DNA from 2 places in the Paralcaligenes sp. KSB-10 genome. Region 1 is predicted to be linked to the other one. Evidence: riboswitches for the same ligand, from Rfam matches in the RefSeq annotation. Region 1 holds a riboswitch; the other holds the start of a gene.
What was found. Region 1 has a riboswitch for cobalamin ahead of LSG25_RS18335 (TonB-dependent receptor domain-containing protein). Riboswitches for the same ligand answer to the same signal wherever they lie in the genome.

Region 1 (7,615 bases):
CATGCTGTTGAGTTCGTCCACGCTGCCCATGGCTTCGATGCGTGGCGCATCTTTATCGACACGGCTTCCATCTCCCAGGCCGGTAGTGCCCGCATCGCCGGTGCGAGTCGCAATGATAGAAAGACGAGTTGCCATTTTTTTCGATTCCTTAAAATTTAAACGCCCGCAATGCGCCGATTCTGCCTGCTCACAGGCTTTTCCCAAGCCCATCGAGCACGGTCCGGTACTGTTCAACCAGCGACGATCCCAGGCAGGAGGGCGGCAGTTGATCAACGACGCGCGCGGCCTCCCGCTCCACAAGCCGCCGGATTCGATAACGGGCTCGCTCATGGAGAAGTTTCTCACGCACGCCATCTTGCTCGAGCAATCGACAATGCCGATCGATTTCGGCGGATAGATTCCGGATGCTCTCCGAGTCATCCGCCGCGGTAAGGAGCACCTGGGGAGTCCATCCCTTCAGTATGCGCTTGCTCATGCCGACGATGCGCTTGACATCCGCCGCCATTTTTCGCGCCCCCGGCAAATCGGATTTATTCACCACGACAATGTCCGCCATCTCCATGATGCCGGCCTTCATGGCCTGAATCACATCGCCGCTATCCGGCAGCAATACAAGTACCAGGGTGTCGACCTGCGGACGAACAGCGTATTCGGCCTGCCCCACCCCGACAGTCTCGATCATCACTTCATCGAATTCAAAGGCATCCATGACTGCCATGAGTTCCGGCAGATTGTCGGTGAGTCCGTCCGTTGCCGAGCGCGAGCCGAAAGAACGGATGTAAAGATCGCTTATCCCGGCCAATTCGTCCATGCGAATACGGTCGCCAAGAATAGCCCCGCCCGATTTCGGACTGGTGGGATCGATAGCCAATATACCAAGTCGTATACCTTCGGACCGTATTTGCGCAAGACGGCCGACCAGGCTGCTTTTCCCCGCGCCGGGCGGCCCGGTAAAACCAATACGGCGTGCCGTGTGCGTGAGGCACGCCCCACTGTCGGCCGCGAGGGCATCGTTGACCGTGGCATTAGCCAGGCGCGTCAGGGTCAGGCCAAGAGACCGGCGGTCGAGATCGGCTCGCTTCAACGCCCTTCCCCCGAAAGAATGTCGCCGCGATGCTCGTCGAGCAGCGGCGGCATGACATATTCCGGTTCCGAATCGCTGAACTTGATGGGGCTTCCGATTGCCCGCAGCCGCTCGCTGCCATCGCCCAGTTGAACGATAAGATTGCGGTACAGGGTAAGGTCATTGTCAAGGGCGTCGCTCAGGGTACCGATCTCGGCGACCACAATTCCAAGCGGGGCCAGGCGCCTGACCCAGTCGCCGGCCGACGCCGTCAGCATGACTGCGCTGATGTCGGCAACAACAAGCTCACGATTTTGGCGGCGGCCCGACATGGTGGCAAAGCGCGGATCGGTCAGCCATTCGTCCTTCCCGAGTTCAACGCAGAATTTCTGCCAGAACTTGTCATGAGTGATGAACAGGGTGAGCCAGCCATCGGCCGATTTGAAAATCTGCGCCGGGACAATGTAAGGGTGCGAGGAGTTCGCCAGACGCTCCTGGCGCTCTCCGGCATTGAGCGTGGCGCCGGCCAGATAATTCAATTGCGACAGCATGACATCGTACATGGCGACATCGACCTGCCCGCCTTTGCCATGAATGATTTTTGCCAGGAGGCCCAGCGCGGCCATTATGCCGGCGGAATTGTCGACTGCCGAGTAACCCGTCTTGGTGGGAGCCGAATCCGGATCTCCGGTCAGAGCCATAATGCCGGTCATGGCCTGGATTACGTAGTCGTACGCCGGCCTTTCGGCGTAGGGGCCTTCGAGCCCATAGCCGGTCAGGGCCACGCAGACCAGGCTTTCGTTCCAGACTTTCAGCGACTCGTAGGTCAGGCCCAGCTTCTTGATTGCGCTGGGCCGAAGATTGGTGATCAACGCCTGGGACGTCTTAAGAATCCCGCCCAGCGCGGCCTTCCCAAAATCGCTGGCGAGGTCCAGGACAATACTTTTCTTGTTGCGATTCAGGCTGGCAAAGTAAGCATTGTGCAGGCCAATCTGGTGAGGACTGATGCGCCTGCCAATGTCGCCGTCCTTGGGCTCGACCTTGATGATCTCGGCGCCAAGGTCCGCCAGCAACAGCCCGCAGTAAGGGCCGGCCAGCATGTGGCCGATTTCAACGATCCGTATGCCTTCCAGGGGCCTGTTCATGACAATGCCCGGGCCAATGAAGCAACGACATCGTCAAGAGGCATATCGCTTGTATAGACGCCGGTCACTCCCAGCGATCGCAATTGCTGCTGGTCTTCCGCCGGAATCGTGCCGCCCACGAATACCTTGATATCGCTGGCATTGAGGTCTTTCAATCTGGCGAATACGTCCTCGACGAGTTCCTTGTGGCTACCCGACAGTATGCTCAGCCCCACCGCATCGACGCCTTCATCCACGGCGACGCGCGCAATTTCCTGGGGGCTGCGGCGCAAACCCGTATAGATTACCTCGGCTCCCGCATCGCGCAGCGTGAGCGCGATGATCTTTGCACCAATGTCGTGCCCATCCAGCCCAGGCTTTCCAACCAGGATACGTTTACCCAGCAATGGGCGCTTGGTATCGAGTGCGTTCATAGATTTACCGGCTCCTTGAATTCGCCCCACTGTTTCTTCAGTGTGGAAACCATCTCGCCCACCGTCGCGTAGGCATGGCAACAATCGACCAGATACGGCATGAGGTTCTCCGTATCATTTGCAGCGGCCGTGGCCAGCCTGGCCAGCGTGGTATCGACGGCGTTCTGGCTGCGCGTATCCAGCACTTTCTGGAATTTTTCCAGCGCGCGTTTCGCTACGCTGTCATCGAGGCGGAAAATCTCATTGACGCCGGCCTGCTCGCCTTCCCGGCGGAAATGATTCTGGCCGACGATGACGCTTTCGCCCGAATCGGCCTTCTGCTTGCGCTCCAGCCCGCGCTGCGCCAGCCTTAATTGCAGCCAGCCGTCTTCGATGGCGGGAATGACCCCGCCATAAGCTTCTATCTCGTTCATCACGTTGACAATGGCTTCTTCCATCCTGTCGGTGTGCTGCTCCAGGAAGTAGCTGCCGCCCAGCGGATCGACCGTACGGGCAATCCCCGTTTCGTAGGCGATCATTTGTTGCGTGCGCACGGCAATTTCAGCGGAGAACTCAGTGGGGATCTGAAAGGCTTCATCGAAAGCGCACGTAAATATGGATTGCGCCCCGCCCATTACCGCCGCCATGGTTTCAACCGCCACACGCACGATATTGTTATAGGGCTGCGGAGCTACCAGGGAAGACCCGCCGCACACAACGCCAAACCGGAAATGCTGGGCTTTGGGATCCTTGACGCCATAGCGTTCCTTCATCAGTTTTGCCCACAGCCGGCGGCCTGCGCGGAACTTCGCTATTTCGTCGAAGAAATCCATGTGCACATAAAAGAAGAACGACAGGCGCTTGGCGAATTTTTCGACATCCCCTCCACGGCTCTGCAGCTCGTCGACATAAGCCAGGCCGTTGGCCAGCGTGTAGGCCATTTCCTCGACGGCGGTCGCCCCCGCGTCGCGCACATGGGCGCCGGCAATACTGATCGCGTTGAAACGCGGGGACACGTCGTTGGAATACAGGATGGAATCCGCGATGAGACGCATGGACGGCCGGACGGGGAATATCCAGGTGCCTCGCGCCACGTATTCCTTCAGGATGTCATTCTGAATGGTGCCGGTAAGTTTTTCACGCGCCACACCTTGCTTGTCGGCCACCGCAAGATACATGGCGTAGATGATGGCCGCCGTGCCATTGATGGTGAAGGAGGTCGAGATGCGCGATAAGTCTATCCCCTGGAAAAGAATCTCGGCTTCGCTCAGGTTGGATAGAGACACCCCGACTTTTCCGATTTCCGGCCGAGCCATGGAATCCGTCGGGTCAAAGCCGCATTGCGTCGGCAAATCGAGCGCAACGGATAAGCCCGTTTGACCTTGGGCCAACAAGAACTTGTAGCGCTCGTTCGACTCTTCGGCGGTGCCGAATCCGGAGTATTGCCGGATGGTCCACAACCTTCCCTGGTAGCCGTCCGGGAATATGCCCCGGGTAAAAGGATATTCCCCGGGCTTGCCAATATTTTCCGGGTGCACTGCCGAGGCATCCACTTGCGTGGGCACTTCAATACCCGCCGGGCTGGACAGCCCGACTGCCGGCGGCGCGAGTGCGCCCGCGTTCGATGTGGTTCCGTCTCGCGTCATTTCTTGCCCTTGGAAAGTATGTGGTCCGCTGCCTGCCAGTGATCGTCGTGAGTCCAGCTGGCGATCAAATGGCGCTGTTCGGCGTCGCGACGCTCGGTATAGGAGCGCCCCGTGCGCCAGGCATTTGCCTGTTCCTTGAGCGACCGCAAGATCAGACCGGAACGTTGAAGCAGGGGCTGGAGGAACTCCCGAACGTCCTGGCCTTCGGGCCCGTCGGTAATCACGGCATCGGCCAGACCCCAGTCGAGTGCCATTTCGGCATGGATCATTTCGCATCGCGACATCATGCGCAGCGCCCGGGAGGCCCCCACCAGACTGCATAAATCGGTGCCTCCGCCCCACGCCGGCGTAATGGCAAGCCTGGCATGGATAAAGCCAATGCGGGCTGGAGCGGAGATCATGCGCATATCGCAGGCCAGGGCAAGCTCGGCCCCGCCGCCGATGGCATCGCCATTCAGATAGGCGATCACGGGGGTTTTGCAGTTGCGCACGGAATCCAGCGCGCCGCGCGCTTCGCTGCTCATGGCCCGGGTTGCCTCCGGCGTGCGTACCGACGACAAATCGACGAGATCGCCTCCCGCCGCGAAATAGCGTTCGCCCGCTCCCTGTATGACAATGAACCGGGTATCGGCATCGTCGCCATAGCGCGTCACCGTATTCGATAACTCTTCAAGTACCGAGCGCGAGAGCGCATTGTGCTTGCCGGCGCGATTGATCGTCAGCCAAATCTGGCCGCCGCCGCGGTCAGTAACGAGTATGTCTTTGTTGCTTTCCATTGAGTATGCACTTCCGGTCTATGCCGTTTGACTACGCGATCATCAAAAATTGCGGTATCAGAGCTTGATATTCTGGATGCACGACAACAACTGCGCCGGAATGTCGCCCGCCTTTTGTTCCATCCGGTTAAGCGGCCCCGCAACGGCCACCGCCAGCGTCATGGAACCCCGTTGCAAGGGAGCCGCAATCGCCATCACCTCGTCCACGTTCTCGCCTCGCGTAATGCTGTAGCCCCTGTCACGGCTTGCATCGAGATCGGCCATCAGTTTCTTTGCCGAGGTAATGGTTTGATCGGTTGCCTGAGCCAACTCGCGCGAACCCAGCCAATTGCGCAGCTCTGTTTCAGGCATCAGGCTCAGCATTACCTTGCCGATGGAACTTGAGTGCAAAGGCTTGAAGTCGCCGGCCCGCGATGAGTAGCGGATAGTCTGCTGGCTTTCGACGACCAGCAGATACAACACGCGGTCATCCTGGCGCGTGCCGAGAATGACGGTTTCATTCGTTGCATCGCGCAAAGCCGTAAGCGCCGGGAGGCAGCGCGTGGCAATAGGATCATTGGCGTTGATTTCGCGAGCCATGTCCCATAGGCGCCGCGTTGGATAGGTTTCACGCGCGGACAGGAAATATAAAAGGCCATACTGTTCCAGGGAATGAACGACGCTGTGGCAGGTCGACAATGGGATGCTGGCCAAATGTGAGATTTCGGAGAGCGTCAATGGCCTGCCGGCGGCGCGAAAAGCCTCCAGCATGTCGAAAGGTCGGAGGGCGGAGCGGCTAGGGTTGGCGATCATGGAGTATTTACCTGTTGAAAGAATGGAAATAGATGGGGCCAAAAGCCATTGCGTGTTTCATTGGCTCTAGATTACATCCGATACGGTAATTTCACAATAATGAATTAATATCTATTAATATTCCAAATAAAGAATTAGAATATATTTAGCCACTTAAAGCCCACTATTTTTCCCATATAAGGAGCGCCAACAAGCACGTTGTAGTCTTGTGCTACATTTTCACCCTGAAAGAGGTGCTTTCGGAGCAGCAACACAACATCTTGACGAAGCCAGTACAAGAGCTGCCCTGCGAAAGTTAAACGGGAAACAGACTGCATGCTCCGCCCCCACAGGGCGGCGCGCGCACAAACTGTGCTGCCCCCGCAACGGTAAACATGCCCAGGCATGCCAGCCCGACACCGGCCCCGATCACGGCATTTAGCTCATTCGCCCGCTGCGCAAAAACGCGGCAAGTGGAATGATTTGTTCACCCATCAATAACGTGCGGGGACGCGCGTTATGTTCAGGCCACATAATGGAACTCAAACTCTCCCGGCGGACACTCGCCATTCTTTCCTGCTTTTCGCCCTTTGCCGCCTCGGCTCAGTCCACTCCCCCAGTACCCCAGCTCGGCAATATCGTCGTAACGGCCAGCCGCTCTGCGCAGCTGGAAAGAAACGTACTGGGCGACGTCACAGTGATCGATCACAATGAACTGCAACAAGCCGGCCAGAGCAGTGTGGCTGAAGTCCTGGCGCGACAGCCTGGTATCGAGTTCTACAATAACGGCGGCCCGCAAACCAATACCGGAGTATTTTTACGCGGGACCAACAGCAATCAGACCCTGGTCTTGGTCGACGGCCTGCGCATCAACGGCTCGACGACGGGTAGCGTCAACTGGAACACCATCGATCCCGCGACGATAGATCACATCGAGATCGTCCGGGGCGCCGCAAGCAGCCTCTACGGATCGGACGCCATTGGCGGCGTAATCAACATCATCACGAAAAAATCGGGCGAAGACCGCCCGCTCAGCGTATACGGCAATATCGGCTACGGCACCTACGATACGTTCAAATCCAGCCTGGGCTTTTCCGGGGCCAGCGATGGCTGGGACTACAGCCTGTCATCGAGCATGGCGGAAAGCAGCGGCTTCAATGCAACCACTGCCTCGAATTTCTCGTACAACAAAGATGCGGACGGCTATTCGCAGCACACCCTGGCGGGATCGCTGGGATATCGCTGGCGGCCAGGACATCATATCGGCATTACCGCCTATAACGGCTATATCCGCGGCGATTACGATGCGGGCGGCATCAGTCCCGCCTATGCCATTACCCGCCAGCAAATCTACTCCCTGACCAGCACCGATGACGTCACCGATTACTGGCAAAGCGTCTTGCGTTTCGGCTTCAGCCGGGATCAAGGAGACGACCGGGCCTATCAGTCTATCTATGGCAGCCTGCAGCGCTCGTATTCGTGGCAAAACAACTTTCAACTAAGCAAAAACCAGCGCCTGTCGCTCATACTCGAACGCCTCGAAGAAAGAGCCATAGCCTCTACCGCCTATTCGGCCGATGCACGCAATACCAACGCCGCCGGGCTGGTTTATCGCGGCGATTTTGGACGCAACCATGTTCAGGCCAGCGTCCGCAACGACAATATATCGGGCTACGGCAACGAAACCACCGGCGGACTGGCATACGATTTTGACCTCAGCGACCAGTGGCGAGTGGGTGTGGCGGGCAACACGGGCTTCAAGGCGCCCACCTTTGCCGACCTGTATACCCCCATGGCCTTCGGCTATCAGGGCAACCCGAAC
Region 2 (7,615 bases), 800 kb from region 1:
AAGCTCCAGAAACAAGGCCTTGCCTTGAGGGTGTTTCAGGTTCAGGGTGATGCTTTTTTTATTTCGGTGCGTGTTTTGATAGTCGGCAACCTGGGCAGAGCCGCCGGGTTTGTCGTCTTCTTTAAGGCTGGGGTCTTCGATTTTGATGACATTGGCGCCCCAGTCCGCAAATTGCCGCACCGCGGCGGGCCCCGACCGGACGCGAGTCAGGTCCAGGACAGTAAAACGTTCTAGTGGCTTCACGGAGACATTCCTTGGGAGGCAGTTGTAGGTTGTTGGACATTCTACATATTCGCCAGGCCAGTCGTCAATATGCCTTGATTTCGTTTTCGATTGCCTTGGTTTCAATTCTGTATATAGAATTATTTATTGCAAATATCTTATATAATGAAATTGTTGTATGTGTGATTTTTAGTTTTGACAATACACAACTTTGTATACGTTTCCGTGCATGAACATAATTTAGTGGCTTTCAATTGATGAGACCGAATTGAAATCAATGCCTGCAGGCTCATTCCGGCCACTAAGTCCATGCCGTTACCGCGTCATAACGTTTGGAAGCTGGTGTAAATCCAGCGCGGTCGCGCCACTGTTACCGGTTGCACATCAACCGGAAGTCAGACCCGGACGTTGTATTCTTTATTTCATTTTTTGGGGCGCGAAACCCCTGGGGGTGGCAGCATGGACGCTGTTCGCATTACGATTCCTTTCATCAGAACTATTTCCTGTCTCTCCATTCGCTCACGCGCCGGCTGCGGGCTTGTGCCTTGCTAGCGGGCGTCAAAACACGCCCTGAATCCTGAAAAATCCGGGTAACAGCCGGAAAGTCAAATTCAATAGAATGGAATTCAAATGAAAATACGGAAAATAGCGGGCGCATTGGGCGCCGAGATTTCGAACATCGATCTATCCGCCGGACTTGGGCCCGCGCAGGCAGGGGATATCCGGCAGGCGCTGCTGGATCACCAGGTTATTTTCCTGCGTGAGCAGGATCTCACGCCGCAGCAATTTCTGGATTTTGCGCGGGCGATGGGAGAACCAGTCGAATATCCGTTCGTCAGGGGAATAGAAGGTTTTCCGCAAATCATCGAAGTCAAAAAGCTTGAAAACGAAAAGGTGAATTTCGGCGGGGTCTGGCACTCGGACACTACTTATCTCGAAGTGCCTCCCATGGGTTCGATGCTGCTGTCGCGCGAAGTGCCGCCCTACGGTGGCGACACGCTTTTCGCCAATCAGCAGCTTGCTTATGAGACCTTGTCCGACACCATGAAGGGCCTGCTCGATGGCCTCATCGGCATCAGCACATCGGCCAAAGCCGATGTCTCGCGTACGCGTGAGGACCGTATCAGAACGGACGGCAAGAACGACATTCGCCAAGACTATATAGCCGAGCATCCCATTGTTCGTACACATCCCGAAACCGGACGCAAAAGCCTTTATGTGAACATTGCGCACACGGCGGGCATCAAAGGCATGACCGACGAGGAATCCACCCCCATACTCCAGTTTTTGTTCCAGCACCAGATCCGGCCGGAATTCACCTGCCGTTTTGTGTGGACGCGGCATGCTATCGCGTTCTGGGACAATCGCTGCGCCATGCATAATCCGGTCAATGACTATCACGGCTTTCGACGCTCCATGCTCCGGATCACGCTCAAGGGCGACCGGCCGCGCTGAGGGCTTGCTGAATACCCCAGGATAAAACAGTCGCCTTGCCACCCTGGGGCGCACGCAATGGCCGATACTGCTTCCTCATCTATATGCGGCATTCGGCCGACGGGGGAAGCGTATGTCCTTGGCAGTGTTGGCGAGCCGGGCTTTATATGGCCTCGAGGCCTTGCCGGTACGCGTTGAGGTCCATGTGGGGCCAGGCCTGCCGGCCTTCAATGTCGTGGGCCTGCCCGATACCGGTGTGCGGGAAAGCCGCGAGCGTGTGCGTTCGGCGATTATCAGCAGCGGACTGGAATTTCCGGCCGGGCGCATCACGGTCAACCTGGCACCCGCCGATCTTCCCAAGGAATCGGGCCGTTTCGACCTCCCCATAGCGCTTGGAGTTCTGCTGGCTTCGGGCCAGGTTTCCGTCTCCGACGGCGGTGCGTCCGGAGCGGCGGCTGAAATCGATCTGTCCGGGTACGTATTTGCCGGCGAGCTGTCTCTGACCGGCGCGGTGGTCTCTGTCGGTGCGCCGCTGGCCATAGCGCTGGCCGTGGCGCGCACTGAGCCCTCGGCCTGCCTTGTATTGCCGACAGCCTGCGCAGGCGTCGCGGCTCGCGTGCCGGGCCTGACGGTGTTGGCGGCCAGTAGTCTGCTGGATGTTGTCGCGCATTTCTCGGGAATGGCCAATTTACCAGTGGCCCAGGCCGCCGTATTGCCTGCCGGTACACCCAAGGCGCCATGCCTGTCCGATGTGCGCGGGCAGACCATGGCTCGCCGCGCGCTGGAAATTGCGGCGGCGGGAGGGCATAGCTTGCTGATGGCGGGGCCTCCGGGAACCGGGAAAAGCATGCTGGCGCACCGCCTGCCGGGTTTGCTGCCGCGCTTGAACTCGCAGCAGGCCCTTGAAGTGGCTGCCTTGAGCAGTATCAGCGGCCGCGAGCACTCCATCAGTAATTTTCCGCCATTTCGAGCGCCCCATCACTCCGCCTCCGCGGCGGCTTTGGTGGGCGGGGGCATGTATCCCAAACCGGGCGAAATCAGCATGGCTCATCACGGGGTTCTGTTCCTCGACGAGTTGCCCGAGTTCGAGCGGCGCGTGCTGGAATCCCTGCGCGAACCCATCGAAACAGGCTGGGTCTCGATTGCCCGTTCATCGAGAACACTTATGTTTCCCGCTTCCTTTCAACTGATTGCGGCCATGAATCCTTGTCCTTGCGGCTGGCTGGGACATAAAAGGATGCGTTGCGTATGCAGCCCGGATCGAATTGAAAAGTATCGCGGCAAACTGTCGGGGCCCTTGCTCGACCGTATCGACCTGCAAATAGCATTGGTTGCGGCCGATGGCGACTGGCTGGAAGCTCCTGTAGGTGAAGCCTCCGAGCCGGTGCGCGAGCGGGTGGAGCGCTGCCGCGAGCGTCAGATCATGCGGCAGGCTCAACCCAATGCCAAACTCGGTGTTGGCGATCTGGATACATATTGCGTGTTGGAAGAGGGTGCCAAAACACTGCTCAAGCAGGCCATGCTGCGCTGGAATTGGTCGGCGCGCGTGGTGCATCGTGTGCTGCGGGTAGCGCGCACGCTGGCCGACCTGAGCTCGCTCGAAGTCATCGGGGCAATGCACATTGCAGAGGCGATACAATATCGCCAGCCATGGGGAAGCCGCCCCCATGATTGAGGCCGGAAGCTTCCGCTGCAAGCCACGAGCGGGGCGCGCGCCGCCCTGGTGTGTTGTTTACGACCCGCATAAAGGCCGCGATGGGGCGCTTTTTGCGCCTTGTGTCGGCAATCGATTAGACAATGGCTCGAAAATCATCATATAATCAAGGGCTTTCCTGGCATTTTTACCAAACATGGTGCCGTGCCCCGGGAAGAAATCTAATAAGTGATGAGTCGGGTCGTGCAAGCGTTGCCAGCAGATTGGCAATCACCTGCTGTCATAAATCAGAATGAGCTTTCAATATGCCCAAGATGAAAACGAAACGGGGCGCCGCGAAGCGCTTCAAGGTTCGTGCTAGCGGATCCATCAAGCGGGGTCAGGCGTTCAAGCGTCACATCCTTACCAAGAAAACGACCAAGAGCAAGCGCCAGTTGCGCGGCTCGGCCGCAGTGCACAAAACCAATGTTGCCTCGGTCAAGGCAATGATGCCTTTCGCTTGATTAACGGAGATCCACTATGCCTCGCGTAAAACGCGGCGTTACTGCCCGTGCTCGTCACAAAAAAGTTATTAAAGCAGCTAAAGGTTATCGCGGTCGCCGCGGTAATGTATTCCGGGTCGCCAAGCAGGCGGTCATGCGTGCCGGTCAGTATGCTTACCGCGACCGCCGCAACAAGAAACGCACGTTCCGTGCTCTTTGGATCACGCGTATCAATGCGGCTTGCCGTGAACTCGGTGTTTCTTACAGCGTGTTCATCGCCGGTACGAAAAAAGCCTCTATTGAATTGGATCGTAAAGTACTGGCCGACATGGCTGTGCACGACAAAGCCGGTTTTGCCGCCGTCGTTGCTCAAGCTAAATCCGCTTTAGCTGCCTGATCGATTTCGATTCTGTATTGCTGCGAACGGGGCTCGATCTGGGCTCCGTTTGCATTTGGAAAAGCGATAATTCATGACTCCTCCGCTTGATGACCTGATCGTTCAGGCAAAAGAACGATTTGCCGAAGCCACCGATGCCGCGGCACTCGAGAATGCAAAAGCCAAGTTTCTGGGCAAGCAGGGTGCCTTGACGGCGCTGCTCAAAGGCCTGGCGCAGCTCGATCCCGAACAGAAGCGCGCCGAAGGCGCACGCATCAACCAGCTCAAGCAACAGATCGAGGAATTGCTGAACCAGCGGCGCAGTGCCATGGCGCAAGCCGATCTCGACAAACGTCTGGCTTCCGAGACCATCGATGTGTCCCTGCCAGGGCGTGGTCGCGGGATTGGCGGCATTCACCCTGTCATTCAAACATGGCAGCGGGTCGAGGCGATTTTCAGCTCGATCGGGTTCGATGTGGCCGATGGCCCTGAAATCGAAAACGACTGGACCAATTTCACCGCGCTGAACAATCCGGAAAACCATCCCGCGCGATCGATGCAGGACACGTTTTACGTCGATATGCAGGACGAGCATGGTTTGCCGCTGTTGCTGCGTACGCACACCAGCCCCATGCAGGTGCGCTATGCGCGCATGCACAAGCCTCCCATCAAGGTGATAGCGCCGGGACGCACCTATCGCGTCGACAGCGATGCGACTCACTCGCCCATGTTTCATCAGGTCGAGGGCTTGTGGATAGCTGAAGATATTTCCTTTGCCGACTTGAAGGGCGTCTACACCGACTTCCTGCGGGCGTTTTTTGAAACCGATGATCTGTCGGTGCGTTTTCGTCCTTCGTTCTTTCCGTTTACCGAACCCTCGGCCGAGATCGACATGATGTTCACGTCAGGCCCGAACCAGGGCCGCTGGCTTGAAATATCGGGCTCTGGCCAGGTTCACCCGGAAGTGGTGCGCAATTTCGGGCTGGATCCCGAACGTTATATAGGTTTTGCTTTTGGCTCTGGGCTGGAGCGTCTGACCATGCTGCGCTACGGCGTCAATGACCTGCGCCAGTTCTTTGAAGGCGACCTGCGTTTCCTGCGCCAGTTCAATCGCTAGCGCCGCCTGGCGTCCCGCTGTTCTATACGTTAAACGAACCACGACACATTATGCAATTTCCAGAATCTTGGCTGCGCACTATCTCCAATCCCGATCTCAATACCGAGGCTTTGGCGCATCGCCTGACTATGGCGGGACTCGAGGTCGAAGAGACTCGGCCGGTTGCGCCGCCGTTCAGCGGCATTGTGGTGGCTCATATCGCCGGCATCGCGCCGCACCCCAATGCCGACAAGCTGCGCGTGTGCCAGGTCGACGATGGCTCGGGCTCATTGTTGCAAATCGTCTGCGGCGCTCCCAATGCGGCTGCGGGACTTAAAGTTCCGTTGGCCCGTATCGGAGCCGAGTTGCCGGGCGGGATGAAAATCGGCAAAGCAAAAATGCGCGGAGTGGAATCAGCCGGCATGTTGTGTTCCGCGCGGGAATTGGGTTTGTCGCAGGATCACGCGGGCCTGCTCGAACTCGACGCCGATGCGGTGGTGGGAAAGTCCTTGCGCGAGGCATTGGATCTGGATGACACATTGTTCACCCTGAAACTCACGCCAAATAGGGCCGATTGCCTTTCGATCCTGGGCGTGGCGCGCGAAGTTTCCGCGCTGACCGGCGCACCCATGGTTCCCCCGACTTTCGAGCCCGTAGCCGTAACGCTGGCGGACCGTTTGCCGGTGTCGGTGCAAGCCCCCGATTTGTGCGGCAGGTTTGCCGGCCGCATTCTGCGAGGCGTGAATGCACGGGCTGCCACGCCGGCCTGGATGAAAGCGCGCCTGGAACGCGCCGGCCAGCGTTCGATTTCCGCTTTGGTCGATATTTCCAATTACATCATGCTGGAACTGGGCCGCCCTACGCATGTATTCGATTTGCAGCGCATACAGGGCGGCTTGACGGTGCGTTGGGCGCGCCAGGGCGAATCGCTGGAACTGCTGAATGGGCAGACGGTAGCCCTGGATACCGATGTGGGGGTCATCACCGCGGGCGATGCAGTCGAAAGCCTGGCGGGCATCATGGGCGGCGAAGCTACGGCCGTAACCCTGGATACCCGCGATATCTATCTTGAGGCGGCGTTCTGGTGGCCGCAAGCCATCATGGGCCGCGCGCGGCGCTACAAGTTCAGCTCCGAAGCCAGCCATCGCTTCGAGCGCGGGGTGGATTTCGAATCGGTGGTGGAACATCTTGAACGCATGACGCGGCTGTTGCTGGATATTTGCGGCGGCCAGGTGGGTCCCATCGACGATCAAATTATAAATTTGCCGGCTCGCGAGCCGGTCAAAATGCGCCTCGATCGTTGCCACCGCGTACTGGGCATTCCTGTCGGGCAAGCGGAAATCGAGCGGATTTTCAATAGCCTGGGCCTGGCATTCACGGTGCAGGACGGCACGTTTGTCGTGACGCCGCCCTCATATCGTTTCGATTTGTTCATCGAAGAGGATTTGATTGAAGAGGTGGCAAGGATTTATGGGTTCGAGCGCATTCCCGATTTGCCGCCCGTGGCGCGTGCCCAAATGCGCGCAGCCCCAGAAACACTGCGCGGACCGCACGCCTTGCGCCAAAGCATGGCCGACCTGGATTACCAGGAAGTCATCAATTTTTCATTTGTCGAAGATGCCTGGGAACGCGATTATGCGGCGAACGTCGACCCAATCAGACTGCTCAATCCTATAGCCAGCCAATTGGCCGTAATGCGTTCGAGCCTGATCGGCGGCCTGGTGGCCAATATCCGGCACAATGTCAATCGCAAGCAGAGCCGTGTACGTGTGTTTGAGCTGGGCCGGGTATTCATGCGCGATGCAGCCGTGTCCAATGGCGATCTTGCCGTCGCCGGAGTTCGCCAGCCTCAGCATCTGGCCGGCGCTGCCTGGGGGCCGGCGGTGGAAGAGCAGTGGGGCGTGCCCACGCGCCAGATCGATTTTCACGATGTCAAAAAGGATGTCGAAATCTTGCTCGGAGCGCAGGTTGCGGATCTGCGCTGTGTGCCGGAGGCGCATCCGGCCTTGCATCCTGGCCGTTCGGCGCGGTTGCTGCTGCGGGGGCACTCCATAGGCTGGATGGGCGAGTTGCATCCGCGCTGGGTGCAGCAGGCCGAATTGAACCATGCGCCGGTTGTGTTCGAAGTCGATGTCGCGGCCATTTCAACGACCCGTCTGCCGGCGCCTGTTGAATTGTCGCGCCAGCCCGTCGTGGTGCGCGACCTTGCCGTATGGGCCGATGCCGGAGTTGCTTATCGCGACTTGCTCGATACGCTTGCCCAAACCATCGCATCTGATGCTAATCTAGCCATTGTCAAAGATATCCGCCTGTTCGATGTCTGGCGCGACAAATCGGCTCAGGCCGATGCG

Region 2: it holds a riboswitch for cobalamin, as region 1 does, so the genes downstream of both, LSG25_RS01580 (TauD/TfdA family dioxygenase) here and LSG25_RS18335 (TonB-dependent receptor domain-containing protein) in region 1, are expected to answer to the same signal.

Annotation. Positions count from the first base shown of each region.
Region 1 covers NZ_CP089848.1:4,001,470-4,009,084, reverse strand. The annotation lists gene LSG25_RS18370 (cob(I)yrinic acid a,c-diamide adenosyltransferase) at 1-135, opposite strand, end outside; gene LSG25_RS18365 (ArgK/MeaB family GTPase) at 188-1,084, opposite strand; gene LSG25_RS18360 (CaiB/BaiF CoA-transferase family protein) at 1,081-2,208, opposite strand; gene LSG25_RS18355 (cobalamin B12-binding domain-containing protein) at 2,205-2,621, opposite strand; gene LSG25_RS18350 (methylmalonyl-CoA mutase) at 2,618-4,246, opposite strand; gene LSG25_RS18345 (enoyl-CoA hydratase/isomerase family protein) at 4,243-5,022, opposite strand; gene LSG25_RS18340 (IclR family transcriptional regulator) at 5,080-5,814, opposite strand; cobalamin riboswitch at 6,064-6,236, shown strand; gene LSG25_RS18335 (TonB-dependent receptor domain-containing protein) at 6,329-7,615, shown strand, end outside.
Region 2 covers NZ_CP089848.1:350,752-358,366, forward strand. The annotation lists gene LSG25_RS01575 (CaiB/BaiF CoA-transferase family protein) at 1-243, opposite strand, end outside; adenosylcobalamin (AdoCbl) riboswitch at 530-680, shown strand; gene LSG25_RS01580 (TauD/TfdA family dioxygenase) at 853-1,677, shown strand; gene LSG25_RS01585 (YifB family Mg chelatase-like AAA ATPase) at 1,790-3,331, shown strand; gene rpmI (50S ribosomal protein L35) at 3,616-3,813, shown strand; gene rplT (50S ribosomal protein L20) at 3,830-4,189, shown strand; gene pheS (phenylalanine--tRNA ligase subunit alpha) at 4,263-5,285, shown strand; gene pheT (phenylalanine--tRNA ligase subunit beta) at 5,336-7,615, shown strand, end outside.